2 regions of the Lactobacillus juensis genome follow, and region 1 is predicted to be linked to the other one. Evidence: riboswitches for the same ligand, from Rfam matches in the RefSeq annotation. Region 1 holds a riboswitch; the other holds the start of a gene.

Region 1 (14,853 bases):
TGTTCAAACCAATACACTGTTCTTTTGTAAAGGTGCTGGGTTTCGTCCTACATTTTTGTCAATGGCCAAAGCAAATGGTGCCAACTGTTATGTAGCAGAGCAACCATATCCAGAAGGCAAGGGAATGCATGCACTGATTGTGCGCAATGTTTCTAAGGCAATGGCTCTATTATCTGCAGCCTTTTTCCGCTTTCCTCAAGATGATTTATATTTAATTGCTATTACTGGTACTAAAGGTAAAACCACTACTGCTTATTTTCTAAAAGGAATGCTGGATCAAGTCAATGGTGGTAAAACTGCACTGATTTCTTCTGTCAACACAGTTGTAGGCCAGAAAAAAGATGATACTTTTAAATCCAGCTTAACCACACCAGAATCCCTTGACTTGTTCCGTGACATGCGAACAGCTGTGGATAACGGCATGACGCACATGGTGATGGAAGTTTCCAGCCAGGCATATAAGAAAAACAGGGTGTTTGGACTAACTTATGACTTAGGCTTTTTCTTAAACATTACGCCTGACCATATTGGCCCTAATGAGCATCCTAACTTTGCTGATTATTTGCATTGCAAACTGCAATTATTAGTTAATGCGCGCAAGTGTATTATTAACGCTCAGACTGACCACTTTGACGAAGTTTATGCTGCTGCTACGACTACTACTGATCCAGACAGTATCTACTTATTTGCTGCTGAAAAATTTACTAATCCTAACTTAAAACAGACCATTGATTTTCGTTTTGCAACCGAGGAACTTGATATGGCTCAGACTAAATTCCAGGTATTATGTGTTAGTGATAAAGCTAAGCAACTTAAAATAGCCGGTGATTACCAGTTAAAAATGCTGGGTGATTTTAACGAATCAAACGGTACGGCTGCAGTAATTGGAGCCGGACTGGCCGGAATGGATCATGACGATGCTGCTAAAGGAATTGGTCAAGTAACTGTTCCGGGACGGATGCAGACAGAAGTGACCAAAGACCATGGTGTAGTGGTTGTAGATTATGCACATAACGAAGCTTCCATGATGGCACTTATGGGCTTTATGCAGCGCGAATTTAATAATCCCAAAATTATTGTGGTTGTAGGAGCTCCTGGCGATAAAGGAATTTCTCGCCGTCCTGGTTTTAGCCACAGTTTAAATGCCTATGCTGATAAAGCCTATTTGACTACTGATGATCCGGGATTTGAAGATCCAAAAGAAATTGCCCAGGAGATTGATGCCGGCATTGATCATTCTAAAGTTGATGTGACAATAGAACTGGATCGTAAAAAGGCCATATATGATGCTATTAATATGTCAAATAAAGGAGATATTGTTCTAATCTGTGGTAAAGGTGAGGACGGTTTTCAAAAAGTGCGCGGCGTAGATACACCTTATCCCTCTGATATTACAGTTGCACAACAAGCAATTGATGAACTTGAAGGACAAAAAGAACACTTTAGAAGTTAGAAACGCAGGTATTAATGAAACATTTTTTTAGTATTATTGGCGGTATGGGTACTATTGCAACAGAGAGCTTTGTTCGCATGATTAATCACCGCATCAAAATTACTAAAGATCAGGACTATTTAAATTATATTTTGGTTAATGATGCCCAAGTTCCTGATCGCACGGCTTATATCAAAGATCATAGCAAACCTAATTTTTTCACTGCTTTGCGTGAGGATGTGCTCCAACAAGCCCAGCTAAAACCGGATTTTTTTGTAATGCCGTGTAATACAGCTCACTATTGTTATGATGATCTGGTAAAGCTAACAGACATTCCTTTTTTGCATATGATGCGCATTGCCGTGCATAAATTTATAACTGATTATCCAGAAGAGAAAAAGATAGGTCTAATTGCTACCGAAGGGTCAATTTATGACCATCTGTACGAAGACGAAATTAAGCAGGTAGGTCGTGAAGTAGAGCTGGGTGGTCCTGAGATTCAACCAATGGTTACTGAGCTGATTTATTCCAACATTAAGGAAAAAGGCGTGGTGAATGGTGAACTTTACCACCGCATATTACGCACAATGCATGAGCAATATGGTTGTAATGTAATTCTACTAGGCTGCACAGAATTGTCGCTAGCTCAGGAAAAAGCGCCAGATCATCCCTATAATGTCATTGATCCCCAGGTGATCATGGCTGATGTGGCAATTGAATTAGAACTAAAAATTCGTGCAGGAATGGATCCGAAAACAGCCATAGAGAAATATATGTATTAATAAAATGTAAGTTTTACATATTAAATTAAAATAGACTAGTAATCAATTTGATTGTTAGTCTATTTATTTTTCTTAAAAAGGGTATTGACAATGTTGCCATCAGGTAGTAGTGTATTAGAAAAGTAATACAGTTAAAAACAGGGAGACCCAAAATGCTATACCTTTTATATATATTTATTGGCATACTGATAATTGTGACTACTAATTTAGCAGTGACAGTAATTTTTAGTATTAGAGACGCTTATCGCAATCATCTTAAAGATCATTTGTCATTTGGCACTGCTTTTAGAAAATATTTTGGTAAAAACAATAATATCCCTCTCCATTTGTCTGATTGGAAGTTTTAAGGAATAATTTTGATTAAGTTTAAGCTTATCATGTATATAATTATATAAAACAATAAATTGCTATTGCCGATAGGGCATAACTATATTATACTAAAAATAGTTGAATACGGTTTCTTCGGGGCAGGGTGTAATTCCTTACCGACGGTGACAATTGATAATTGAAGTCCGTGACCCGCGTTTTGCGGTGGAACTAGTGCAAGTCTAGTACCGACAGTTAAAGTCTGGATGGGAGAAGAACAAACAAGATTAAACAGAAAACTCGCGTCGTTATTAAACTTCGCTGAAATCTTATTTGATGAATATAAAATAAGCCTCGTTGATGGAATCAACGAGGTTTTTTAATGCTTAGGAAGTGAAATTAGTGCAGGATAAGGATTATATGCAAATGGCAGCCCAAGAAGCTGTGAAAGCAGAAGGGATGACTTGGACAAATCCCTTAGTTGGTGCGGTTTTAGTTAAAGATGATCAGGTTTTAGCAACTGGCTACCACCATCAATTTGGCAGAGAACATGCGGAAGTGAATACGCTGTCGCACTTAGCCGATCCTAAAGAGGCGCAAGGAGCAACTTTGTATGTCACTTTAGAGCCTTGCAGTCATTATGGCAAACAGCCACCTTGTTGCAAAAAAGTAGCCGAAGCTGGAATCAAAAGAGTAGTTATCGGTCAGGTTGATCCTCATCAAATTGTAGCAGGTAAGGGCATTAAATATTTAGAAAGTCATGGCGTTCAGACTGAAGTCATTGGTGGCACTGAAAATTTAAATGTTGCGTATAACTTTTTTTATCAACAAAAGAGACCTTTTGTGACACTTAAATATGCGATGTCTATTGATGGCAAAATTAATGCTGCGGGCAAAAGGAGAACACTGTTGACTGGGGATGCGGCTCAAGTGGATGTACAAAAATTGCGCCTGCAAAATCAAGCCATTTTAATTGGTGCAAACACATTACGCATCGACAATCCGCTGTTAACTGTCAGAATAAAAAACTTACCACATCCACCTATTAGGATTGTGTTAACTAAGGATGCCAATCGGTTGGACTTTACCAGTCAAATGTTTAAGACTCGCGGTCAAATTTGGTTACTGAGTGAAACAAATTTAACTCAAAAGGTTAGAGAAAATGTGTGTTGCTATACTGCTAGCAAATGGACACCTGCAAAAGTAGTACAGCTGCTAGCTGAACATGAAATTCAATCGCTGTTAGTTGAGGGCGGCAGCAATATACAAGCTCAGTTTGTAGCAGCAGATTTAGTAGATGAAATTGTGGCATATGTTGCACCTATCGTTTTGGGTGGCACTGCCCTTCCAGCCGTGTTCGGACAGGCTTTAACAGAAATAAGTCACTACCAATTATTGGATGTTAAAAGTTTAAACCAAGATGTAAGAATTCGCGTGAGGAGAAAAGAATGTTTACAGGAATAATTCAAACAACAGGTACGATTACCCGTTTGGAAATTAGTGAGCAACATGCAAGACTAGGTATTTGTGCGCCAAAATTGATGCAAAAAGATTTGCCATTAGGAGCAAGTATCGCTGTTAATGGTATTTGTTTGACTGTTACCGATTGGAGCGATAATGACTTTGCAGTTGATGTAATGCCAGAAACAATGAAAAGAACCAATCTAGGCAATTTGCAAAAAGGCAGTTTAGTTAATTTGGAACCCTCACTATCACTGAACGGCAAACTTGATGGCCATATTGTTGCAGGACACATTGATACTACAGCTGAGCTGGTAAAACGAGTTGAAAACGAAAATTCTATTGAATTGGAATTCGCAGTGCCACATAAGTATGATCCCTTTATTGTTGAAAAAGGATCAATTGCTATTGATGGCATCAGTTTAACTGTCACGATGGCAGCAAATGATCATTTTGGGGTAAGTTTAATACCTTATACCATCCAAAATACTACTTTGGCTCACTACCAGGTAGGCGATAAAGCAAATATTGAAGTAGATATGATTGGTCGCTATGCAGTAAAGCAAATTCAGGCATGGAAAAAGGAATTTTGATGGAGGAAAAAAATGACAGAAAAATTGAATGAAAAAATACGGAAAGTATTGCAGCACATGCTAAATGGTGGATTGGTAATTGTGGCTGATTCACCGCAACGCGAGTCTGAAGGGGATATGATTGGTTTAGCAGAAAAAGTCACGCCACAGGCGGTTAACATGATGATCACTAAGGCTCGCGGATTATTATGCGTGCCGATGAGCAAAGCTTATGCCGATCGTTTGCAGTTGAAACCAATTGAAACTGGTTCGAATGATACTTTTGGCACAGCTTTTACTCTTAGTGTTGATTCCACTGAGACCACAACAGGAATTTCAGCTTTTGATCGGGCAAAGACTATTAAAAAATTGGCAGATCCTAATAGCCAATGGGCTGATTTTTACCATCCTGGACATGTTTTTCCGTTAGTAGCTAAAGAAGGTGGCGTGCTGGAGCGGACTGGTCATACGGAAGCAGCCTTAGATTTGGCAAGACTAGCTGGCGTTGCTCCTGTTGGCTTTATCTGTGAGTGTATTAAAAAAGATGGGACGATGGCCAGACGTAAAGATTTGAAAGCTTTAGCAGAAGGACTAGGCATTCCTTATTTGACCATTGAGGAGTTAATTGAGTACCGTAAAAATCAGGAAAACAAAGATTTGAGGATTGAATCTTTTACTAAGGTCGATTTTCCTACCAAGTACGGTCATTTCCAGCTTGAAGGGTTTAGAGATACCAAGCATCCCGAAAAGCAACCTACTTTGTTAATTAGCAAAGGCGAAATTAAAAAAGGTGAGCCCCTTTTATTGCGGCTTCACAGTGAATGCTTAACGGGAGATGTGTTTGGTTCTAAGCGTTGTGATTGTGGCGCTCAACTTGCAGAAGCACTAACTAAAATTGAAGAAAATGGTTCAGGAGCGGTTTTATACTTGCGTCAAGAAGGTCGGGGAATTGGTCTGGAAAACAAGTTACGAGCCTATAAATTGCAAGATGAGGGTATGAATACGGTAGAAGCTAACCAGCATCTAGGCTTGCCGGTTGATGCTCGTCGCTACAATGTCGCTGCTGAAATTTTAAGACAAAAGGGCGTTAACGAAGTTAAATTAATGACTAATAACCCGGATAAAGTAGCGCAATTAGAAAACTATGGCATTAAAGTTACTGAACGCATTCCAGTTGAAGTGGGCATGACTGAAGAAAATAAAAAATATTTGGCAACTAAAAAACATGAAATGAATCATATTTTAAATGAGGTGGATTAATTATGAAAGAAATTAACGGAAACATTGCTCAAGGACAAGATAAAAAGATTGGGATTGTTGTTGCTCAGTTTAATGGTGTGGTCACAGACCGTTTGCTTTCTGGAGCAGTGTCACAATTAAAAAAATCGGGCGTGAAAGATGAAAATATTGTGATTGTGAGAGTACCTGGAGCCTTCGAAATTGCTCGTACCGTCAACTGCTTGGCAAAGAGTGGCAAAGTCGATGGCATCATTGCACTCGGAGCAGTAATTCGGGGCGAAACTGCTCACTTTACCTATGTTTGTGAAGGCACTACGTCGCAGCTGGCAGCAGCATCAGCAAATGGCACAGTACCAGTGATGTTTGGCGTGTTAATGACTGATACGGTGGCACAAGCTACGGATCGTGCCGGTGGTAAATCGGGCAATAAAGGTGCAGAATGTGCCACGGATGTACTAGAGGTTTTAAATATAGAAGAACAAATTAAACAATTATAATTTAATTAAGTGCATCATCGCTATTGGGCGCCACTAATAACGAAAAAAGCCATCTCTAGAAATAGAGGTGGTTTTTTATACCTTCACTTCAATGCTTTTAATTAATCTCTTCTAAGCGGTACCGCTGCACATTATTGCCTAGAAGTATAAAAACAAGTAAAAGGGCAATTCCAGCAGCAAGTAAAGTAAGAGCTGGTTGGTGGCAAGCATTGGCAATTGCAGATACTCCGACAGTAAAAAAGATATTCAAGAGAGCACTCCCCAACTGCAAAAAACTTGATTGCGAAGACTGGACCTCTTTACCGGTTCTTTTAATTCTGGTTTTATTGCACCAATTAGCGATTGGTAAAGTTTCGCCATATATTAGTACGGTAATACCGCTCATAGTAACGATTGTTTGGTTTAAAAAGAAAATTCCTAAAGCCAGGGTGGTAATAAATACTAAAGTACTAAGTAGCCAAAATGTATTATCAAAGCGAATAAGAATAGCACCTAAGAAAAGTCCGCTGACTACTGCAATTAGTAGCCAGTAAACGTGACTGTAATTAGGATCAATCGCTTTCCAGAAATAGATCAGCAACCCGTTAAATACTGCTTGGAGAGCACTAGTGAAGATGGCGACAATAATTGAGGCGCGTAAGCCTTTGCTAGCAGTTATGTTGTGCCAAACTGTCATGAGATGAGTTAAGGTTTTAAAACCATTTTGGCTTTTAGTAAAGTGCCTTTGGTGTAAAGCAACAGAGAGAAAGATATTTATAAAAAAGCCGCCACTTGCTACTAAGAGAAAAGACAAATAGTTGCGGGTAGTAAAAATTAAAACTGCCATCACTGCCACACTGGCAATATTACCAATAAGTCCGGCAATGGAATTAAGGTTAATAGTTCGCTCCAGTGCATTATCAGTCAAAAGTGACTTTAAATTCCCAGTGAAAGATAACCCTTCTACTAAGCTAAACATTGTTATACAAAGGTCAACCATAATGTATAAAGGTACAAAGTATTTTTGCGGGAAAGTAAAGGGTAGTAATAAAAATAAACTTAGTAAAATGTACATCTGGATAAGCATGCGCCTCTTGTCAGTGTTATCGAGCTTGGAACCGATAAATAAAACACTCACAATAAGTGCTAACGAACTGATACTCGAAATTAAGCCGTTAATAATGATATTATCTGAATATTCACGGATAATTAGTGAACCGCCAATTCCAACCAAGATGCTGCTAAAATTCGTCAAAAAATTGATTAAAGGTAATAATATTTGATTACGGCTGAGAAAGTTATTATTATTCAATTTTGCCACGCCTTTCGTTTGATTTAACGAAAAGCGTAACATGTAGCAATTTAGCAGACATCAAAAGTAACACAAAAGACCGTTTTGTTTGCGTAAAACGGTCTTTTTTAATATACAAAATCTAATTTACATTCTGTTCTTCGAAAAATGCTTATTCATCTCTGAAACTATCTAAAATAACTTTCGTATGTTTACTTAGTCTTTTTATAAATCGCTCTTTTAAGTCATTATTAGTGATCACTCCTGTAACATTTTTCCAATCAGTAATTTCATAAAGACTTTTTCTTTCGAATTTTGTTGAATCTGCTAAAATATAACTCTTTTCACTATGCAAAATCATTTTTCTTTCAATTGCAGAATCAGAATATGAAGGTGTAGTTGGCCCAAAAAAGCCATGAAATCCGTCACTACCGATGAAAGAAATATCAACATTAATTTGGTCAAGCGCTTCTTCTGTCCAACTCCCGTAAACTGAAGAGCTTTTTGGACGCAGCTTTCCACCCAAGAAATATATTTCATTATTTGAAGATTGCAAATAACTGACTGCAGGTATTAAATCAGTAATTATTTTTAAATTGTTTCTTAAGACTAGCAATTTTGCTAACTCATAAACTGTACTCCCAGTACCTAAAATAATACTAGCTCCATTTGGTATTAAACTTAAAGCCTTTTTGGCAATACTTTGTTTCCTATCAATGTTTTCTTCTCTTTTTAATGTAAAAGGATTTTCAATAGAATTCTGATTTGAAATTGCCCCACCGTGACTTTTTACAAGTTGGTCTTTTTCTGCTAAATAATTCAGATCTTTTCTGATAGTTTCATATGACACGTTAAATTTTTGAGACAAATCATGAACTGTAACGGTTCCATTTTTTAGCACCTCTTCAAGAATTTTCTTTCGTCTTTCTTCCATAATTGCCATTTCATTCACCATTTCCTAATAAAAATGTAGTTTCCATTTATTTTACACCAAGACTTAGTTAAATGAATATTCTGTACAGCAAATTGGCTTTTATTGGCATTTAGTTAAAAATTACTATTGACTACAACTAAAACCAATTATATAATTGGTTTTAGTTGGAAATGTAAATATATTAAAGGAGGAATTATTTTGAACAAAAAGATAGCGATTGCGTGTGACAATGTTGGATTCGAAAGAAAAGAAGAGATCAAAAAATACTTGATTGAACAAAAAGGCTATGAAGTTGTCTTTGATCCTGTGAAAAAGAAAGAAGATGGTATTCATACTTATGCCAAATTAGCTGATGAAATGGCTGAATTTATACAAAGAGATAAGTGTAGATTAGGTATTTATATTTGTGGAACTGGTATCGGTTTCACAATGCAGGCAAATAAGCACTGGGGAATTCGGGCTACGGCAGTAACCAATCCTTATTCAGCTAGAAGAGCAAGACTGAGCCAAAACGCACAAATTATTGGTTTAGGGGTCAGAGTTAATGGCCTTCCTTATATGGAGATGGTTCTTGATGCTTGGTTAGATGAACCTTTTGACTTTGATAAGGCACGCGAAAATTCTAAGGTAAATTTACTTGAAGCTAGGGCAGATGATGATCGCTTTCTTAAAAAGCCGGATTTTGTCGCGTGGAACATGGGCTTTGAAAGAGAAAGCTAGAGGTAATAAATATGGCGATGATAACACAATTTATCAATGATATTGGTAATTTTATATTTATTCCCGTAATTTTCCTATTTTTGATGAAAGCGTTGGGTAGAAGCTGGTCGGAAGCGACACAAGCTGCCATGAAAGTGGGTATTGGTTTCATTGCATTAAGCATGGTTGTTTCCTTTATGCTTGATAAAATGCAGCCTGCCATTACCGGTCTTTCTCAAAAAACAGGTTCTTCACTGTCAGCAGTTGACGTTGGTGGTGCAGCAACGGCGGTCATGGGATTTGGTTCACCTGTTGGTGCAGTAGTAATCCCACTATGTGTAGGCGTTAATATAATTATGCTGATACTGAGGCTAACGGATTGTGTAAATGTTGATGTTTTTAATTTGCATCAAAATGCATCTATGGGTGCCATTATGTATGCTTTTACTGGCAGTTTTTTTGATGGATTATTAACAGCAGCAATTTTCCATATGATTGCTCTAATTGGAGCAGACTTGGGTGCGAAAAATAATCACGACTTTTATGATTTGCCTGAAGGTGTGTCAATATCTCATCCAGTTGCAAATACTTATCTGTTCTTTGCATATCCATTTAACTGGTTGTTTAATCATATACCAGGTGTTAGAAATTGGAATGTAACGGCAAAAAGCATTCAAAAGAAATTCGGAATTTTCGGTGACCCAACAATGGTTGGTTTCATAATTGGTTTATTTCTGGGATTAGCTGGATACAATTGGAATGATCCTTATCATGCAATTATTGATAGTGTTCAACTAGGCATGTATTTAGCTGCTATTATGCTCTTGTTGCCGAAAATGACTTCAATAATGATGGAAGGTTTAGTACCAATGTCCAATGCTGTACGTAAAAAGATGGTTAAGAAGTTTCCTGACAGACAAATTACAGTTGGCATGGACACTGCTCTAATAGTTGGTGACCCATCAGTTATAGCACCAGCATTGTTACTGATCCCTGCTTTAGTTATTTTGGCAGTTTTACTACCAGGAAATAAAGTATTACCTATGGGAGACTTATCATCATTAGTATTTTATGTAGCAGCAATGGTTCCTGTATTTAAGGGTAATATAATCCGCACATGGCTTTCATCCATTATTTTATTCGGTGGAGGATTATACATCGCCTCTTGGATGACTCCAGCTACAAACCAAGTCTTTCAAAAATTTGGTGCTGGTGCTAAGAGTGGCGTAATGTACTCATCTATTGATCCATCAGCTAACCCATTTACTGGATTATTTGCTTTAGCTTCTCGCATTGGCATAATCGGCTTTATTTTAATAGCAGTGCTTGTAGTACTTGTAGGTTACTGGCTTAAAAAAGTAGAACGAGCTAAGGTTGCTTAATAATTTGAATTTAGAGGAGAAATAAAAATGAAAAAAGTTTTAGTAGTTTGTGGAAATGGTATTGCTTCTTCATCAATTATGTTGGCTGGATTAAAAGATTATTTAGACGAACAACATATTTCTGCAGATTTAGAAAAAGCTTCTTTGATGACTTGTTCTGATGATTTCTGCAATGATAAAGACCTAATTGTTTCGTCCACTAAACTTGATCGTCCAGGTATTAAAACTCCGGTCATTGTAGGTTCTGGTTTATTGACAGGAATTGGAGAAGAAGAAGTATTAGAGAAAATAAAAGAAGCCATTCTTAGCTAATATTGGAGGAGTTATGAAAAACAGAATTTTAGTTTCGGAAGCTAAAAATGAATCATTAAATTCTTATCAAGATGCTATCAAGGTTACTGGTCAGCAGTTTATTAACGAAAAAATGATACTGCCACAATATGTTGATGCTTGTATCGATAGAGAGAAAGAATATCCTACTGGGCTCGAGTTAAAAAATGGTATGGGTATAGCTATTCCACATGGAAATCAAAAATTTGTTAAAGAAAGCGGTATTAGTTTTTTACGACTTAAACAGCCCGTAAATTTTGGGTTGATGTCGGATGCAACAAAACAGGTTTCATGTAAATTTGTTTTTAACTTAGCCTTGTTTGAGGGTGAGCAACAATTAAATATGTTAAGACAGCTGATGGGACTTTTTAGGGATGAAAAGTTTATAGATTTTATTAGCAAAAGTGATCTTAACTCCATTCAGAAGTTTCTGACACAAAAACTGGTTTTTTAAATAAGAGTGGTGCAAAACATAGTGAATAATACGATAAAAGATGTAATAATTAAAGAAAGTAAAGAATTAGAACACATAAGTAATACTCTTGACTATCAAAAAGTTACCGAACTTTGTGACCTATTGGTTAAATGTAAAGGCAACATTTTTATAACAGGGTGTGGTACTTCTGCTATGGCAGCCAAGAAGGCCGTTCATACTTTGAATGTGATTAATCAAAAGGCTTTTTATCTTAATCCATCTGATGCTGTTCACGGTGAATTAGGTGCTGTAAGTGCTAACGACATAGTAATTTTTATTTCTAAGGGCGGAAACACCAAAGAATTAACGTCGTTTATTAAAAACATTAAAGATAAGCAAGCTTACATGGTCGCAGTTACGGAGAATGAATCATCAGTAATAGCAAGTAATTCCAATCTAATTGTTAAGGTGAAAGTTGAATCTGAAGCTGATCAATTTAATATGTTAGCAACATCAAGTACTTTAGCAGTTATTTCATTATTTGATGGAATTGCTGTAGCTTTGATAAACAAAGAAAAATTCAATAAAAAAGAGTTTTTAGGTAACCATCCGTCAGGAGCAGTTGGTGAAAGACTTAAAGAAGAAAATATGAAATAGCTAAATAGATTTTAAATAAAAAACGCTTAATTTCTCAATATCTTGTCGAAGGGATAAAAAGACCATTTCCATTAAGGAAATGGCTTTTTTATATATTTTTTAATGTTTGAATTTGTTTTTTAAAATCGCCTTTAAAAATGTAAGAACCTGAAACTGCAATATCAAGTCCTGCTTTTTTAAGTTCATTAATATTTTGGTTGCTAATGCTGCCATCGGCTTCAATTCGATAATGATAATGATTAATTTGTCTCAGATTATCCAGTTCTTTAACTTTGTTAATAGTATTAGGGATAAATTTGGCACCACTTGTTCCAGGATCAACTGACATGACCATAACTTGATCAACGAAATCGAGAACAGGAGTTATGGCATTGACAGGGGTACCAGGATTAATAATAACTTCGCTTTTTTTGCCTGCATGTTTAATTAATGATAGAGCACGATGAATATGCTGTGTTGATTCTACATGTATGCCAATTACTTTCGTAGTTTTACAACAATAGTGGTTAATTAATTTCTCTGGGTTATTTACCATCATATGAATATCAAGTGGGACTGAAGAGTAATCGCTTATTTCCTTAACCAGATTTTCGCCAAAATCAATTTCAGAAACAAAAGTACCATCCATTACATCAATATGAAAATAATCAGCTCCTCCTTTTTCTAATAAAGTTAATGTTTTTGCTAGATTGATTTTAGGACCACTATGTAAAGATACGGCTACTTTGACCATTTTATTTCCTCCTTAATATAACTTATAACCAGTGTGCCCTTTTATTGCAAAATAATTTTTGCCCCGTAAGAGTGAAAGCTATGCTCTTTTTATTTTCACCTTGAGGTGCAAAATTGCTTTTTCCTTTATTAAATAAAGCGCTTAATATTGTGACATAAAGAAAGGCGGATGAAGGAATGTTCTTCGATAAAAGAATAATCAAGCTAGATGTTGATGCACGAGATAGCACAGAAATAATTACCAAAATGGCTAAAGCACTGAAAGAAAGGGATGTAATTAAAGATAGTTATTTGGAACATGTTTTAAAACGGGAAACCGACTTTCCAACTGGGTTAGAACTTGAAGAGGGATTTGGAGTAGCAATCCCTCACACGGATTCGGCATATGTCAATACTTCACAGATAGCTCTAGCAACTTTAAAAAAACCCGTTCAATTTAAAAGCATGGTGAATAAATCTGTCAATGTCAAAGTTAACATTGTTTTTATGATTGCAATGAGCAAGCCGCATGAACAGGCGCAGTTATTAAGCAATTTAATGACTTTCTGCCAAAATAAAACGGCTATTAAAGAGTTGATGTCAGCATCTGAAATTGATCAAGCAGATCAAATATTGAAGAAATACGGATTGAATTAAAGGAGTGGTAAAAAATGTTTGTACAGGCCATACATTGGTTCTTAAACTTAGGCTCAACAGTTGGTATACCAATTATTATCATTATTTTGGGTCTCATTGTCGGTTTAAAACCATCTAAAGCACTGATTTCTGGCTTGACCTTAAGTGCTGGTTTTATTGGAATGAACATGGTAGTTAACATGATGGCTACTAACTTGCAACCTGCAATTAAATTGATGGTTGCAAGATATCATTTGTCGTTAAGTATTATGGATGTTGGTTGTGGAGTCGGAGGTCCACTTGCCTTTTCAAGTTCTTTAGGTGTTTTGGCAATTCCACTAACTATTTTAATAAATCTGGTTTTAGTGTGGATTGGTTTAACGAGAACACTAAATGTTGATATTTGGAATTTATGGCAACCAACATTTATTGGTTTGCTGGTATGGGCAGTTTCAGGTAATTATGTATACGGCATAATTGCTTTAGCTGGTGGCTTTCTACTGGAATTGTTTTTAGCAGACTTGATGCAGCCAATTACGGAAAAGTTTTTCAATTTGCCTGGTATTGCTGTAACCCATACAATGGCTCTTTCAGCCACAATTTTAGCTGTACCGTTAAACTGGTTATTTGATAAAATTCCAGGATTTAGCAAATTAGATGCAAGTCCAGAAAAAATTCAAAAACGGTTTGGCGTTTTAGGTGATCCATTAGTTATTGGCTTTATTGTAGGAGTTGGTATCGGACTACTAGCTGGCTTTGATGTTTCAGGTATTTTGCAACTTGGAGTTGAAATGGGCGCAACTTTGAAGATCATGCCAAAAATGATTTCAATGTTCATGGAAAGTTTAACCCCAATTTCTTCAGCAACCCAAGAGTTTACTAAAAAGCATTTACACGGTAAAAAAGTAAACATTGGTATGGATGCTGCTTTAACTGTTGGTCATCCAGCTGTGATCGCTATTAGTGTTTTAATGATTCCAATCTCACTGTTCTTAGCCACAATTTTACCTGGTAATAAAGTTTTGCCTCTAGGAGATTTAACACTTTATGTTTATGTATTTACTCTATTAGTTGGTGCTTTTAAAGGCAATATTATCAGAAGTTTGATAGGAGCAGTCATCTATTCGGTACCAATGCTGTATTTGTCTACTTGGCTTTCTCCATTAGTAATGAAGAGTTTCAAGTTGGCCAATTACAGTATTAATACGAAAGGTGCGTTTTCGTTCGAACTGTCTGGATTATGGACAAATTCAATTTTCGTTTGGATGACGCAAAACTTCGGTGTTATTGGTTTGGGTGTTTTGATAGTTGTTTTACTTGGCCTTCTATACTACTTAAATGTAATTAAGAAATTTAATGCTGGTCCAAGTGCAGAGAAAGGTGAATAATCATGAAAAAAATGTTAATTATGTGTGGTGCTGGACATGCTACTTCAACCATTGTCCACGCAAAAGTTAATGACTGGCTAAAAGAGAATGGCTTCGAAAATGACGTTGAAATTAAGCAATCTGCTGTTAGTCAAGAAGTTGA
Region 2 (14,853 bases), on a different contig from region 1:
AACAGTTAAAAAAGCATGACATTGATACTGTAATTGTTATCGGCGGTGATGGTTCTTATCATGGTGCGCTGGCATTAACTCGGTTGGGAATTAACTCAATTGGTTTGCCAGGAACCATTGACAATGATATTCCATATACTGAGTATACTATTGGACTTGATACTGCCTGCAATACGGCAATGCAAGCTATCGACAGAATTCGTGATACTGCCAGCAGTCATCACCGCGTTTTTGTTGTTAATGTTATGGGACGCAATTGTGGTGACATTGCTATGCGTGTAGGTTTAGCAAGTGGTGCAGATGCAATTGTTGTTCCAGAAAGAAGTTATGACATTAAAGCAATTGCTGAAAGATTAAAGCGCGGTTTTAAAGATGGCAAAGACAATGGCATTATCATATTAGCTGAAGGTGTGATGGATGCCGCTGATTTTAGAACTGAACTTTTAAAATACGGCGAATTCGATTGCAGGGCAAATGTAATTGGTCACATGCAGCGTGGTGGTGCACCAACGGTTACTGATAGGATTAATGCCACAAAGATGGGAAATTATGCGGTCAAGTTACTTCTTGATGGTAAAGGCGGTTTAGCTGTCGGCATGGAGAATGGAAAATTAGAAACCCATGATATTCTTGATCTTTTTGATGAAAAACATGCCAGTGAAGAATCGTTAATTGATATAAATGAAGAAATGACTAAATAATTAGTCGATTTTGAGGAGAATTTTACATAATGAAGAAAACTAAAATTGTTAGTACCTTAGGGCCAGCTTCAAATGATATTGAAACTATTACAGCTTTGGCTAAGTCAGGCGTAAATGTATTTCGTTTCAACTTTTCACATGGTGACCACGCTGAACACCTATCACGGATGAAAATGGTTCGCCAAGTTGAAAAAGAAACTGGTTTAGTACTTGGTATAGCATTGGATACCAAAGGTGCTGAGATTAGAACCACTGATCAAGAAGGTGGCAAGTTTACCATTAATACTGGAGATCAAATTCGGGTGTCAATGGATGATTCTAAGCCTGGTAACAAGGACATGATTCACGTTACATACGAAGGTCTTTATGGTGATACTCACGTTGGTGGTCACGTTTTAATTGATGATGGTTTAGTTGACTTATTAATTAAAGAAAAAGATGAAGAAAAGAAAGAATTAGTTTGTGAAGCCCAAAACACGGGTGTTATCGGTTCTAAGAAGGGTGTTAATGCACCTGGCGTAGAAATTCGCCTCCCAGGAATTACCGAAAAAGATGCTGATGACATCAAGTTTGGTTTGGCTCACGGCATTAACTTTATCTTTGCTTCGTTTGCACGCAAGGCGCAAGATATTCTTGATATCCGTAAGCTCTGTGAAGATGCTGGCTGTGATTATGTTAAGATTTATCCTAAGATTGAATCACAAGAAGGTATTGATAATGCCGATGAAATCTTACAAGTTTCAGATGGCTTGATGGTTGCTCGTGGTGACATGGGTGTTGAGATTCCATTTATTGATGTGCCGTTTGTTCAAAAAGATTTAATTAAGAGGGCAAACGCACTTGGTAAGCCAGTAATTACCGCTACTCAAATGCTTGACTCAATGCAAGAAAATCCTCGTCCAACTCGTGCTGAAGTTTCAGACGTAGCTAACGCTGTACTTGATGGTACTGATGCCACTATGCTTTCTGGTGAATCCGCTAATGGTTTGTACCCGGTTAAAGCTGTTTCTGCAATGGCTGAAATTGATGAAAGAACTGAACAAGAACTTCTTAAGCGTAATACTTTAGCTCTTCAAAGATTTGAAGAATATAAAGGTTCAAACGTTACTGAGGCTATTGGTGAATCAGTTGTGCGGACAGCCCAAGAATTAGGCGTTAAGACTATTATTACAGCTACTAATTCTGGCTACACTGCGAGAATGATTTCCAAGTATCGTCCGAACGCAAACATTTTGGCATTAACTTTTGATGAAAAGATCCAACACTCACTTGGTATTTCTTGGGGTGTTCAGCCTCTGTTGACTGATAAACCAGCTTCTACTGATGATATGTTTGATGTAGCAGCTAAAGTTGCTAAAGAACAAGGCTACGTTAAAGATGGTGATCTTGTTATTATCGTTGCCGGTGTACCTGTTGGCGACTCAGGTACCACCAACTTGATGAAGCTGCAGATTATCGGTAGCAAGTTAGCTCAGGGACTTGGCGTTGGTAATGGCTCTGTTGTCGGTAAGACAGTTGTGGTTAACAGTGCTGAAGAAGCTATTAGCAAGGTTAAAGAGGGAGATATCATGGTAGCAAAAACTACTGATCCTGATTACATGCCTGCAATTAAGAAGGCTTCAGGTTTAGTTGTTGAAGCATCTGGTTTGACTTCACACGCTGCTGTTGTCGGTTTATCATTAGGTATTCCAGTTGTAGTTGGAGTTACTGATGCAACAGAAAAGATTGGCAGTGGTATTACTATTACTGTTGATGCTCGTCGCGGCGCAATCTATCAAGGTGAAGTTTCAAACCTTTAATTAAAAATTAAGCATTAAAATAGCCAGTGCTTGTTACTGGCTATTTTTGTATGATTTAAATTTTAGGAAAAATCAGAAGCAAATTTAGATTGACTAATGTCAATTTATTCCTTTAAAATGATATACTTGTTATCAGATCCCATTCTAGATGTAGGAGAAAAATCATGCTTGGCACAATTGCAACTGGAAAAATAATAGACCAAAACGAAGATTCTTTTTTTGTTCAAATTGACGGAATTACATATGAACTGAAGAAAAAAGAAATTACACAGGAAGAAAAGCCACAGCTTGGAGATCAAATCAGGGGATTTTTATACGATGATAAGCAGCACAATCGAGAAATGACGCAATTTTTGCCTTTTGCTCAACAAGATCAATATGGCTGGAGTAAAGTCACTGAAGTAAAATATAACCTGGGTGTTTTCGTAGATATTGGCTTACCCGATAAAGATGTTGTAATTTCAATGGACGACTTACCTTATGATAAAGAGTGTTGGCCCCAACCTGAAGATCAGCTTTTGGTTCACCTGGAAACAGATGAGAAAAATCGTATTTGGGCAAAACTGGCAGACGAAAATATTTTCGAACAGTTAGCAGCTCATTTTCCTGACGATATGAAAAATAAAGATATTTTTGGTACCGTATATGCGTCTCGTGAAGTAGGGGCATTTATAATCACTAAAGAATATTATTTAGGTTTTGTCCATCCAACACAAATGACGCGTCCCTTGCGTTTAGGCGAGCAATTCAGTGGCAGGGTGGTTGGTATTAGCCAATATGGTCGCTTGAATCTAAGTACTTTGCCACGAGCTTTCGAGGAAATTGATGATGATGCACAAATGATTTTAATGAGTTTGCGCAGGAAAAAAGATAAAACCTTACCTTTTTACGATAAATCTGACGCACAGGATATCAAAAATTATTTTGGTATTTCTAAATCGGCCTTTAAGCGAGCTTTAGGCCATTTACTTAAAGCTAAATATATAGTGGAGGATAAGGCTGCTGGCTCTATCTCCCTGATAAAGGATCCAGAAAATGCCGAAAAAGATTAATTTATCAGAGCAAGTTGAAGATTATTTGAGATATAGTCAGGTTGAACGTGGCCTTAGTAATAATACGATAACAGCCTACAGGCAGGATTTAACTTCTTTCATTCGTTTTCTTCAACAGGAAAATTTTACTTCTTGGCCGACTCAAGCCCTTGACATTGATGCTTTTTTGGCAGAGCAGCGCGATCAAAATAAAGCCACAAGTTCTATTAGCCGTTTAATAACCAGTTTGCGTAAATTCTATCAGTGGCTGGTGAGACAAAATATTCAAAAGTTAAACCCAATGCTCGAAATTGATTCTCCTAAAAAGCGTCATACTTTGCCCGTGGCTTTGACAGTTAGTGAAGTTAATAATTTGCTTGAGCAACCTGATACTAAAAAGAAGTTAGGCTTGCGTGATAGGGCTTTACTTGAAACTCTGTATGCTACGGGAATAAGAGTGAGTGAATTAATTAATCTTAAATTTACCGATTTGCATGAAGAACTGAAATTGGTCAAAATTTTTGGCAAAGGATCAAAAGAGCGATTGATTCCAATTAGCGAAGTAGCTTTATCTTGGATTGACAGTTATAAAGAAAAGGTTCGTGACCCTTTAATATTAAAGAGCGGTAGAAATAATGATTTTATTTTTCTTAATAGCAGAGGTACTTCATTAACAAGACAAGCAGTTTGGCAAATTATTAAGCACTACTGTAAAATGGCTGGTATTCAAAAAAATGTCACTCCACACACTTTAAGACACACATTTGCAACACATTTACTGGAAAATGGGGCAGATTTACGTGTTGTCCAAGAAATTTTAGGGCATTCAGACATCAGTACAACTCAAATTTATACAAATTTGTCCCAGAAACATATTTTACAAGTTTACGAAAAAACGCATCCGCGGACATAAGGTGATTAAATGCTAATTGAATGCAAAAATGATAAAGAAAAGGTAGCTATGGGATTACTATCTTATTTGCCTGATTTTAAAAACCTGGCCAATCTCAAGGATGAAATTCAATTAAACAAAAGTAGCGCTGAGTTTTGCTTGTATCTCTATCGTTATAAAGCTCCCAATTTTATCGGTGTAATAGGTACACAGATAAGCAAACACTTTGTAATTATTCGTTACATCTCTTTTGCTCCCGATTATCGTCAAGCTAAATACGAAGCCAGAGCCGTTCAAGAGTTGGCACAAAACAGTCCCAGCAAAGTTATTACGGCTGTTCCGGAATATATCTATCTTATTAAGTATTTGAAAAAAGGTACTGAAAAATGAGTGATAGTCTTACTCTTGAGCTGCCTAACTTTGAAGGACCCTTGGATTTGTTGTTACATTTAATAAAAGTGCAAAAGATTGATATTTATGATATTCCCATAGCTCAAATTACCAGCCAATATCTGGCTTATTTACATCAAATGCAAAGGCTTAATTTAAAAATTGCCGGTGAATATTTTGTTATGTCGTCAATGCTCTTGCGAATCAAATCTCAATCTCTTCTCCCGCAAAATGACTTTACTGAGGGTAATGATGAACAAGAAGACCCAAGGGATGAGTTAGTGCAGCAGCTTATTACTTATTCAGTTTTTAAAAAAGTATCAGCATACTTTAAAAAGCGCAATGAGGAAGTACCGATCACTGCCGCTAAAGAGGAAAGCGTACCAGAAAGTAAAAAAATTCAGCCATTGCCCAAAGGACAAATTACTTCGATAGAGTTAGCTAATACTTTCGTTATTGTTTTACAAAGGATGAAAATTAGACAGCCTGATATTGTTTCAGTTGAAGTTAAAGAAACTTCTGTCAAAGAAATGAGTGCCTTTTTGCGAAAAGAATTGATGAGGAATAAGCAGATAAGCTTTTTTGCTTGTTGTCAAAAAATGGAAACTTTATCTGATATTATTGGTCTGTTTTTGGCCCTGCTTGAACTTTGTAAAAATCAGGAAATTCGGGTAAAACAAAAGAGGACGTTTGGTGACCTGAATTTGGAAAGAGTTGGAAGTAATGATAAATAAAATGGCGCAGTTAGAAGCGCTATTATATGTTGCCGGTGATAATGGTATTGACACCAGCAACTTATGCGAACTTTTGCAGGTTGGTAAACCTGCATTGCGCGAACTCAGCAAAAATTTACGGGAAAAACTACAAAAAAATCCTGATTCAGGGTTACAAATCCAGCATCTCAATGATATTTACAAACTGACCACCAGGCCAGAGGCAGGCAAGATAATTGAAAACTTTTTTCAAAAAGATTTATCTAAGAGCTTAAGCCAATCAGCGCTAGAAATTTTATCTATTATTGCCTATCGCCAGCCGATCACTCGTGTAGAAATAGATGACATCAGGGGTGTTAATTCATCTGGAGCCTTACAGACGCTGATTTGGCGTGGACTGGTAAAAATTAATGGAAAAAAAGATGCTCCCGGTCATCCTAATTTATACATAACGAGTGAGTATTTTTTGCAGTATTTCGGGTATCATAGTTTAGCTGATTTACCACTAATAGAAGATTTTGAAGATGATAGCATTAATAGTGAAGGCGAAATAGATTTGTTTGCAGCTAAGGGTCAAGCTGATAAAAATATTGCCAAAACTCAAAAAGGAGAAAAATAATGGTTTTAGAACGGTTGCAAAAAGTAATTGCTGAAGCGGGTATTGCTTCCAGGCGCAAGGCTGAAAAAATGATTACGGAAGGCCGAGTCACTGTTGATGGTAACGTGGTAACTAAACTTGGTACTAAAGTGGATACCTTCAGTAACATCACGGTTGATGGTGAACCAATTGAACGAGAGAGTTTGCATACTTATCTCTTTTACAAACCACGAGGAGTAGTTTCAACTGCTAATGATGATAAAGGCAGAAAAACGGTGGTTGATTATTTTAAAAATTTGCCTTATCGTCTCTATCCAATTGGTAGACTGGATTATGATACTTCAGGGCTGCTTTTAATGACCAATGATGGTGAATTAGCCAATTTACTGATGCATCCGCGAAACAATGTTGCTAAGGTTTATGTTGCTAAGATTTCTGGCATTCTTACGCCTGATGAAATCAGTCAGCTGAAGCATGGAGTTAAAATTGATCGCCATCGCTGTGCTCCCGCAAAAGTTAAGGTTATTAGAACAGATCGTAAAAAGAATAATCAAATAGTGCAATTGACAATTCATGAAGGCCAGTATCACCAGGTAAAAAGAATGTTCAAGGCTGTTCACCACCAGGTAGAGAAATTAGCTCGCGAGAAATATGCTTTTCTTACACTTGATTCTCTTATTTCAGGAATGTACCGAGAATTGTCTCATGAGGAAGTTGACAGATTAAAAAACGTAGATTAGTATAGTATGTGAAATTTGATAAATAAGTTTGTTGTCTTCATGGCAGGGTGAAAGTCCCGACCGGTGGTGCAAGTCCACGACCCACGCAAGTGGTGGAATCTATTGAGATACCGATAGTTAGAGTCTAGATGAAAGAAGACAGACTAAACTAAAAGCCAAGATCTAAAGCTTACTTTTACTCGGTCTGTTGCTAGAAGCAACAGACCGAGTTTTTTGGAGGTAAGAATTTTGCAAAAAAAAAGCAGAAATAATTTGGTAAATATATTGGCTTATACTTTAATTGGTACAATTGCCTATGTATTAATGCTATTGGAGATACCATTGCCAATAACTAGTTTTTTAAAATTTGACTTCTCGGATGTCGTAATCACTATTGGGACATTTTTATTCGGGCCTGGACCTGGTATCTTTATTGCTTTTGTCAGAATGCTGATTAATTTAATTTATAAAGGTTTTGCTTTACCTAGTTTAGTGGGTCAGTCTGCGGCTTTTCTGGCATCAATATCTTTTGCTTTGCCATTTTATTATTTAACAAAAAATATTAGCAAAGATGAGAAAAATTTTTCTAAAAAATATTTAAAACCAATTGTAGGTATTGTTCTCGGTATTTTAGCAATGGCCTTCGTGCTATCCGTACTAAATGCATTAGTTTTGACACCGTTTTATGCAGTAACTACTGTGCCAAACCTGCCGGCAATCCATGGATATTCTGGTTTGCTTTCTTTTACTGAAAAAGTTTACTTGGGTAAATTATTGCATATTCCTTCAATGAGCGCATACATTTTTGGCATAATAGTCCCGTTTAATTTGTTAAAAGGAACTATTAACGGTGTTGTAGTTTATTTGCTGTTTGAAACCGTTTTAAGAACTTTCAAACCTTTTGTCAGAAAAAATTTCAATCTTAAAAACTAAATTTTAAAATATTGCAAATCGGTCTAGTAAATGACCGATTTTTTTGTCCACTTAAATGTTAAATATGCTAAAATTAAACAGGTTAGGTAAGGAGGTTTTTTAGATGAATAATTACCCTAAGGGACCATATCAGCACTATGAGCGTCCACAAAAGCCAAGAGTAGAAACTTATTCTTCTGTATCAAAAGGCTGGATTGCTTTGATAATACTGATTATAGTTGTTCTTATTAGTCTTGTGCCTGTGGTTCATCATTTGGCAGCAAACAATAATTCACATGAAAAAGTAGTCGAAGTACGTAAGACTAGCAAAAAAGCACATACTAAGACAAAAGCTAAGGTTGCGCCTGTAAAAAACAAAGAAATTAAAGCCAAGGCTAAGCCGAAGCCGAAATCATCCAAAAAAACTCCAACTAAGCCTAAAAAGAAACGCGTTACGATTAAACAATATGTCGTACAAGACGGGGATTCTTTGACTAGTATTGCCCAGCACTTTAACATTTCAGTTGGTCATTTAGCAGAATTGAACCAACTCGATCCTAATAGTCAGGTTGATACAGGACAAACTTTACGAATCAGATAATTTAGAAAGGATTGGGACTTAGGTCCCTTTTTTATTGGAATGCAAATAGCAATTGATGGTCCAGCTTCAGCTGGAAAAAGTACTGTAGCAAAAATTATTGCCCATAAGCTTAATTTTACATATATTGATACTGGCGCAATGTATCGAGCATCGACTTGGATTGCACGAGAAAATAACATTAAATATGGTGATGAAAAGGGAATTTTGACTGCAATTGACCATGAAAAGATTGAATTTAAGTTTAACAATGGCCAGCAGAAAATATATGCCGGTAATAAAGATATAACTCAAGCAATACGTACTCCTGAAATTTCAGCTAATGTGTCTCAAGTTTCAGCATTAGCCGGCATCAGGGAAAAAATGGTTAGTCTCCAAAGGCAAATGGCTGGTGAAATGAATGTGGTGATGGATGGCCGTGATATTGGCACTACTGTTTTACCTCACGCTGCAGTTAAAATCTTTTTGGTTGCTTCAGTTCACTCTCGCGCTGAGAGAAGAATGCTCGATTTTAAGGAAAGAGGGATTGAAACCAGTCAAACTCTTGAAGAAATTGAGCACGACATTTCAGAAAGAGATTACAAGGATTCACACCGTCAAATTTCACCTTTAAAAAAAGCACAGGATGCAGTTGAAATAGACACAACTTCTATGAGTATTGATCAGGTCGTCGAGGCAATTTTATCTGAAATTAAAAAAAGTCAAAAAAAACTATAAAAAAGAATATAAAACAGTAGAAAAATATCAAACTTTCATTTAGAATTAGAGTATGATATTGGGAGGTAAATAATGTCAGAAAACAGTAATCAATTTTTAGATGCATTAAAGCAAATGCAAGGAGTTGAGGTCGGAGATATTGTAGATGTTGAAGTATTAGACGTTGAAGAAGGTCAAATCGATGTTGGTGTTGAAAATGCCGGTATTGAAGGTGTAATTCCGCGTCGTGAATACACTTCGGATCGCAACGTTGACCTACGTGAGGCAGTTAAGCCAGGTGATAAACTCAAAGCTTTAGTCTTAAGAAAAGCTGGCGGTGATAAGGAAAATGGTGAATTTTTCTTTTCAGTTACTCGTTTAAAGGAAAGAGAAGCTTACGACGAGTTGCAAAAAGACTTTGAAGAAGGCAAAACAATCGAAGGTACGGTAACCTCTTCTGTTCGTGGCGGTTTATTAGTTGATGTAGGCACAAGAGGATTTTTGCCTGCTTCATTAATTTCAAATCGTTACGTTTCAGACCTTAAGCCATTCATTGGTAAAACAATGAAACTTAAGATTACAGAGATTGATCCAAGTAAGAATCGTTTAATCCTTTCTCATAAAGACTTGATTGAAGAAGAACGTGAAGAAGCTTTTGATAAGGTTGCATCACAACTAGTTGTGGGTGATGTTGTTGAAGGTAAAGTTTCTCGTCTAACTAACTTTGGCGCTTTTGTTGATGTAGGCGGCGTGGACGGTTTAGTTCATATCTCCGAGATTTCATATAAACATGTTGACAAGCCAAGCGATGTTTTAAAGGCTGGCCAAGATGTAAAAGTTAAAGTAATAGGTATTGATGATGATAGACATCGCATCTCCCTTTCAATTAAGCAGACCGAACCTTCTCCATTCGAACAAGCTACAGCTGACTTACACGAAGGTGATGTGTTTGAAGGTGAAGTTAAGTCTTTAACTAACTTTGGCGCTTTTGTTGAAGTTGCTGATGGTATTCAAGGTTTAGTTCATGTTTCAGAAATATCATATAAACACGTAGACAAGCCAAGTGATGTTTTAAAAGTTGGTCAAAAAGTTAAAGTTAAAGTTTTAAATATTGACCCTAATGAACATCGCATTTCACTTTCTATGAAAGCTGCTGAACCTAAGAATTCTGAAAATGAAGGAAATCGTTCACGTAATTCTTATAATCACAATTCTGTTAACAAGAAGTATATGAATAATGATGACAGTGGCTTTGCTTTAGGTGACATCATTGGTGACCAATTAAAGGATCGTCGTTAATTTAATAAAAAAAGCCGACTTTTGAGTCGGTTTTTTTATTTGTAAAAGGAGGCTGAAAAATGGTTTTACCCGTAGTTGCAATTGTAGGACAGCCTAATGTTGGTAAATCAACGCTTTTCAACCGTATTATTAATCAACGTTTAGCAATAGTAGAAGATAAACCAGGTGTAACCAGAGACCGAAATTATGCTCCAGCTGAGTGGCTAGGACATAAGTTTGATCTAATAGATACTGGCGGAATTACATGGGCAAATAGTAATATTGAAGAAGAAATCAGGGCGCAAGCAGAAATAGCGATTGAAGAAGCTGATGTCATTGTTTTTTTAACTAATGTTACTAATCATGTTACTAATCTTGATGAACGGATAGCTCAAATGCTTTATCAAACTAAAAAGCCAGTGATTTTAGCAGTTAACAAAGCAGATAATCCTGAACAACGCATGGACATTTATGACTTTTACAGTTTAGGTTTTGGTGATCCAATCCCAATTTCCAGTGTACATGGAACGGGTATTGGAGATCTACTTGATCAAATAGTAGCTAGCTTGCCTAAAGATATGAGCGTGAACGATAATGAGCAGATATCATTTAGTGTTATTGGTAGGCCCAATGTAGGTAAATCTTCAATTGTTAATCGTTTGGTAGGCGAGAAAAGGGTGATCGTTAATAACGAAGAAGGAACCACCCGAGATGCTGTCGACACACCGTTTAAAACTAAAGACGGCACAAAATTCAGAATTGTAGATACGGCAGGTATCAGACGGCGAGGAAAAGTTTATGAAAAAACTGAAAAATATTCAGTAATGAGAGCGATGGGGGCAATTGAACATTCTGATGTTGTCTGCTTGGTTCTTGATGCCAGTACAGGTATCAGGGAACAGGATAAACATGTTGCCGGCTATGCTCATGATGCTGGACGCGGCCTTATTATTTTGGTTAATAAATGGGACTTACCAAAGAAAACCAGCAATAGTGGCAAAGACTTTGAAGAAACTATTCGAACTGAATTTCAGTATCTTGATTATGCTCCAATCTTGTTTGTCTCGGCTAAAACTGGTCAAAATATAGAAAAGATTCCGAAACTAGTACAAACAGTTTATCGAAATCAACAACAGAGAATTAAGTCCAGTGTATTAAATGATCTCCTATTAGAAGCAAGCAAATTGGTGCCTACACCAATGATTAAAGGTAAAAGATTGCGGGTTTATTATATGACCCAAGTGTCTACTAATCCGCCAACATTTGTAGTTTTCGTAAATGATCCTGAATTAATGCATTTTTCTTATCAACGCTTTTTGATCAATCAGTTACGGGAAAATTTTGATTTTACGGGCACCCCAATTAAGATAATTGCACGAAAAAGAAAATAGTTTGTATCTACCAAATGCATAAAAATCACATTTTTAGATTAAATTGCTTGTTGTATCAAGGGTTTTGTGCTATTTTGAAATCAAGGAAATAGTGATTTGAATAATCATTTATTCCTTGTTCCTTATTTGAGGAACTAATCAGGAATCTTAAAGTAAGGTTCAAGTTTCAGGAGGTGAATTCCCAATGGCAAATAAAGCAGAATTAGTCACTGAAGTTGCATCAAAAACTAAGTTAACCAAAAAAGATGCGGCTACAGCTGTTGATGCAATTTTTAGTTCTATTCAAGATGACCTTTCTAAAGGCAAAAAAGTACAATTAATTGGTTTCGGAACTTTTGAAGTGCGTAAGCGTGCAGCCCGTAAAGGACGTAATCCACAAACTGGCAAAGAAATTCAAATTCCAGCAAGTGTTGTGCCAGCATTTAGACCTGGTAAAGCTCTTAAAGAAGCTGTTAAATAGCTTAATAGTTTTATCTAAAAAGATGGTGGCTAATTCGCTATCATCTTTTTTTGTGTTATCATTTAATAATGATTAATTGCCACAATGATTGGCATACTTAGATCAAAAAAATGGAGGAATGAGAATGAGCTACTCTGAACAGCTTCTTGATGCAATTGAGCAGCAGGACTTTTCTCAAGAAAAAATATTATTAAAAAAGGCTTTGGAGAATGATAAACCTGAAATTTTAGCATCATTAGCTGAAAATTTAGTGGGATTGGGTTTTTCTGATTTAGCTAAAGAAATATATCGCAGCTTAATTGCACGCTTTCCCCAAGAGGATCTATTTAAAATTTATTTAGCTGAGATTTTATTAAATGATGGCAAAGATGATGATGGTCTAACTTTGCTCTATAATATTGCTCCTGATTCTTCCTCTTATCTTGACAGCCTATTAGTTCAAGCCGATTATTATCAAACCAATGGATTGGTTGAGACGGCCTATCAAAAACTGTTAGAAGCAGAAAAAATTGCCCCAGATGAGGATGTCGTCAAGTTTGGTTTAGCTGAACTGGATTATCTTAGTGGTAACTATGAACGGGCTCTTAATAGATACCAAGATTTAATAAAACGACATAAAACCTTTAGTGAAGTGAATTTAAATGATCGCCTTTTTCAAACTCTTGCAAAATTAGGACGTTATGAAGAAGCCGGCGAAATCATTTCTAAAAATGGCAATGATATTCTCGATATTGATAGTAAATATCAGGCTGCATTAGTTATGTTAACTTTACATAAAGACGATCAGGCAATTAAATACTTAAATGAGGTAATTGATCAGAGTCCCGATTATGTAAATGCGTACCGCTTGCTAACTACAGCATACGAGCACAAGAACAATAATGAACAGGAATTACGTTCTGCTCAGGCCGGTCTTGCCTACAATGAACTAGATCCAGTTTTATACAAAAAGGGTGCACAAGCAGCAATTAAACTAAACGAATTAGATACTGCTGAAAACTTGCTAAAAAAGGGGATTAAAAATATTCCTGAAAGTTTTGACTTACGCATCCAGTTGTCTAATCTTTATGTTAAAGAAAATAAGAATGAAGAAAATATTGCTCTTTTTGCTAAAGTTGACGATGAAGATTTAGAGCCGCAAGTTCATTGGAATTTAGCTCTTTCTTACCAAAATTTAGACCAGAGCGCAAAAGCCAAAAGTGAATTTTTACTGGCATATCCTGAATTTAAAAACAATAGTACTTTTTTAAAGCAAATGATACGCTTTTTTAATACTGAACCGAATGCTAAAGAGATTGTCAGTGAGTTACTAAATTCGTATTTGAAACTTGAACCCGAAGATACTGAAATGCAGGATTTATATGATGAATTACGGACATAATGGGAAGTACACAAGCAGTTAGCAGATAAAAAATATCTCTTACTTTTGTTCAAATTTCACTATTTAAAAATTTAACAGGCTAATAGATCATTATAGGTTTATTAGCCTGTTGTTTTTTACTAGCTCTCACTGAATTAGCTTGAAGTTAAAAATTATTTTCTAATCAAAAGATGATGGCTTTTTTGCTTATAAGTAAAACCCTCTCCTAAGACTTCATGTACTTCAATGACGCTTACAAAAGCCTGAGGGTCTTCTGCAGCTATTAACTCTTTTACTAATGGAATTTCTCGTGGAGAAACTACCAGATAGATTACAGGGCGCTTAGTTTTTTTATAACCACCGCGAGCTTCAAAATAAGTAAAGCCTCGGTCTAATTTAAGGTCTATCATTTTGGCTATTTGCTGATAATTATCCGAAATAATAATTAAGCCACGTGCAGAATAGGCTCCTTGTTGCACTGCATCCATCACCCTGGAAAGAATGAATGCAGCTACCAGGGTATACATAATATGCTTAAGGTCTAAATATGATAGAGATGACAATAAAATAATCGTGTCACAGAACAATAAAACTTTGCCAGAAGACATGCCATATTTCATTTGCATAATGCGGGCAATGATGTCTGTCCCTCCGGAAGTGCCGTTATATCGAAAAACCAGGCCCAGACCAAGACCAGAAAGTGTTCCGGCAAGTATCGCGGATAAGAAGAGGTCGTGTTCTAAGTTCAATTGATATATAATAGGAATTAAGCGCCAGAACCATAAGAAAAATGACAGCCATAAGGTTCCCCAGATAGTATAGGCTAAGAGTCTTTTCCCCATGAAACGATAGCCCAAAATAATTAAAGGGATATTTAATAACAGAGATGACAGGCCCATATTAATGCCCCAGAAGTGTCTCAAAAGCAAAGTAATGCCACTAATGCCACCATCTGTGAGCTGGTTTGGCACTGAGATCATGTCAAGACTGAGGCCATAAATGCCACAGCCAATCATAATCATTATAAGTTCAAAAATAATTCTTTTGTTGTTTTTTTGCATAATAGAACTTTTCCTTTAAATTAGTACTTTAAAACTACCACAAATTAAAAATAAAAACACAGATAAATGAGTTGATAAAATAATGTTAAAAATAAATAATTTACCACCGATTTTTACAGCCGCGTTTCCAGTGCTTAAGCAATTAGAACAAGCTGGCTATGAAGCTTATTTTGTTGGAGGGTCAATCCGTGATTTGATTTTAAACAGACCCATTCATGACATTGATATTGCTAGTAGCGCATATCCAGAAGAAG

Evidence for each region. Region 1 has a riboswitch for FMN ahead of ribD (bifunctional diaminohydroxyphosphoribosylaminopyrimidine deaminase/5-amino-6-(5-phosphoribosylamino)uracil reductase RibD). Riboswitches for the same ligand answer to the same signal wherever they lie in the genome.
Region 2: linked by a shared signal. The riboswitch ahead of AAA926_RS01900 (ECF transporter S component) and the one ahead of ribD (bifunctional diaminohydroxyphosphoribosylaminopyrimidine deaminase/5-amino-6-(5-phosphoribosylamino)uracil reductase RibD) in region 1 are both predicted to bind FMN.

What each region holds. Positions count from the first base shown of each region.
Region 1 is NZ_BTTS01000003.1:174,019-188,871, forward strand. Features, by position in the region: gene AAA926_RS08690 (UDP-N-acetylmuramoyl-L-alanyl-D-glutamate--2,6-diaminopimelate ligase) at 1-1,453, shown strand, start outside; gene AAA926_RS08695 (aspartate/glutamate racemase family protein) at 1,468-2,214, shown strand; gene AAA926_RS08700 (hypothetical protein) at 2,367-2,561, shown strand; FMN riboswitch at 2,669-2,802, shown strand; gene ribD (bifunctional diaminohydroxyphosphoribosylaminopyrimidine deaminase/5-amino-6-(5-phosphoribosylamino)uracil reductase RibD) at 2,923-3,984, shown strand; gene ribE (riboflavin synthase) at 3,969-4,574, shown strand; gene ribA (GTP cyclohydrolase II) at 4,587-5,813, shown strand; gene ribH (6,7-dimethyl-8-ribityllumazine synthase) at 5,816-6,289, shown strand; gene AAA926_RS08725 (MFS transporter) at 6,387-7,580, opposite strand; gene AAA926_RS08730 (DeoR/GlpR family DNA-binding transcription regulator) at 7,732-8,502, opposite strand; gene AAA926_RS08735 (RpiB/LacA/LacB family sugar-phosphate isomerase) at 8,692-9,213, shown strand; gene AAA926_RS08740 (PTS galactitol transporter subunit IIC) at 9,225-10,574, shown strand; gene AAA926_RS08745 (PTS sugar transporter subunit IIB) at 10,602-10,886, shown strand; gene AAA926_RS08750 (PTS sugar transporter subunit IIA) at 10,900-11,358, shown strand; gene AAA926_RS08755 (SIS domain-containing protein) at 11,380-11,976, shown strand; gene rpe (ribulose-phosphate 3-epimerase) at 12,065-12,709, opposite strand; gene AAA926_RS08765 (PTS sugar transporter subunit IIA) at 12,886-13,344, shown strand; gene AAA926_RS08770 (PTS galactitol transporter subunit IIC) at 13,359-14,711, shown strand; gene AAA926_RS08775 (PTS sugar transporter subunit IIB) at 14,714-14,853, shown strand, end outside.
Region 2 is NZ_BTTS01000001.1:383,146-397,998, reverse strand. Features, by position in the region: gene pfkA (6-phosphofructokinase) at 1-701, shown strand, start outside; gene pyk (pyruvate kinase) at 731-2,500, shown strand; gene AAA926_RS01930 (CvfB family protein) at 2,665-3,552, shown strand; gene xerD (site-specific tyrosine recombinase XerD) at 3,536-4,444, shown strand; gene AAA926_RS01920 (reductase) at 4,454-4,813, shown strand; gene AAA926_RS01915 (segregation and condensation protein A) at 4,810-5,547, shown strand; gene scpB (SMC-Scp complex subunit ScpB) at 5,537-6,145, shown strand; gene AAA926_RS01905 (pseudouridine synthase) at 6,145-6,864, shown strand; FMN riboswitch at 6,894-7,008, shown strand; gene AAA926_RS01900 (ECF transporter S component) at 7,090-7,776, shown strand; gene AAA926_RS01895 (LysM peptidoglycan-binding domain-containing protein) at 7,880-8,356, shown strand; gene cmk ((d)CMP kinase) at 8,396-9,070, shown strand; gene rpsA (30S ribosomal protein S1) at 9,143-10,348, shown strand; gene der (ribosome biogenesis GTPase Der) at 10,408-11,718, shown strand; gene hbs (non-specific DNA-binding protein Hbs) at 11,903-12,178, shown strand; gene AAA926_RS01870 (tetratricopeptide repeat protein) at 12,303-13,559, shown strand; gene AAA926_RS01865 (YitT family protein) at 13,712-14,599, opposite strand; gene AAA926_RS01860 (CCA tRNA nucleotidyltransferase) at 14,682-14,853, shown strand, end outside.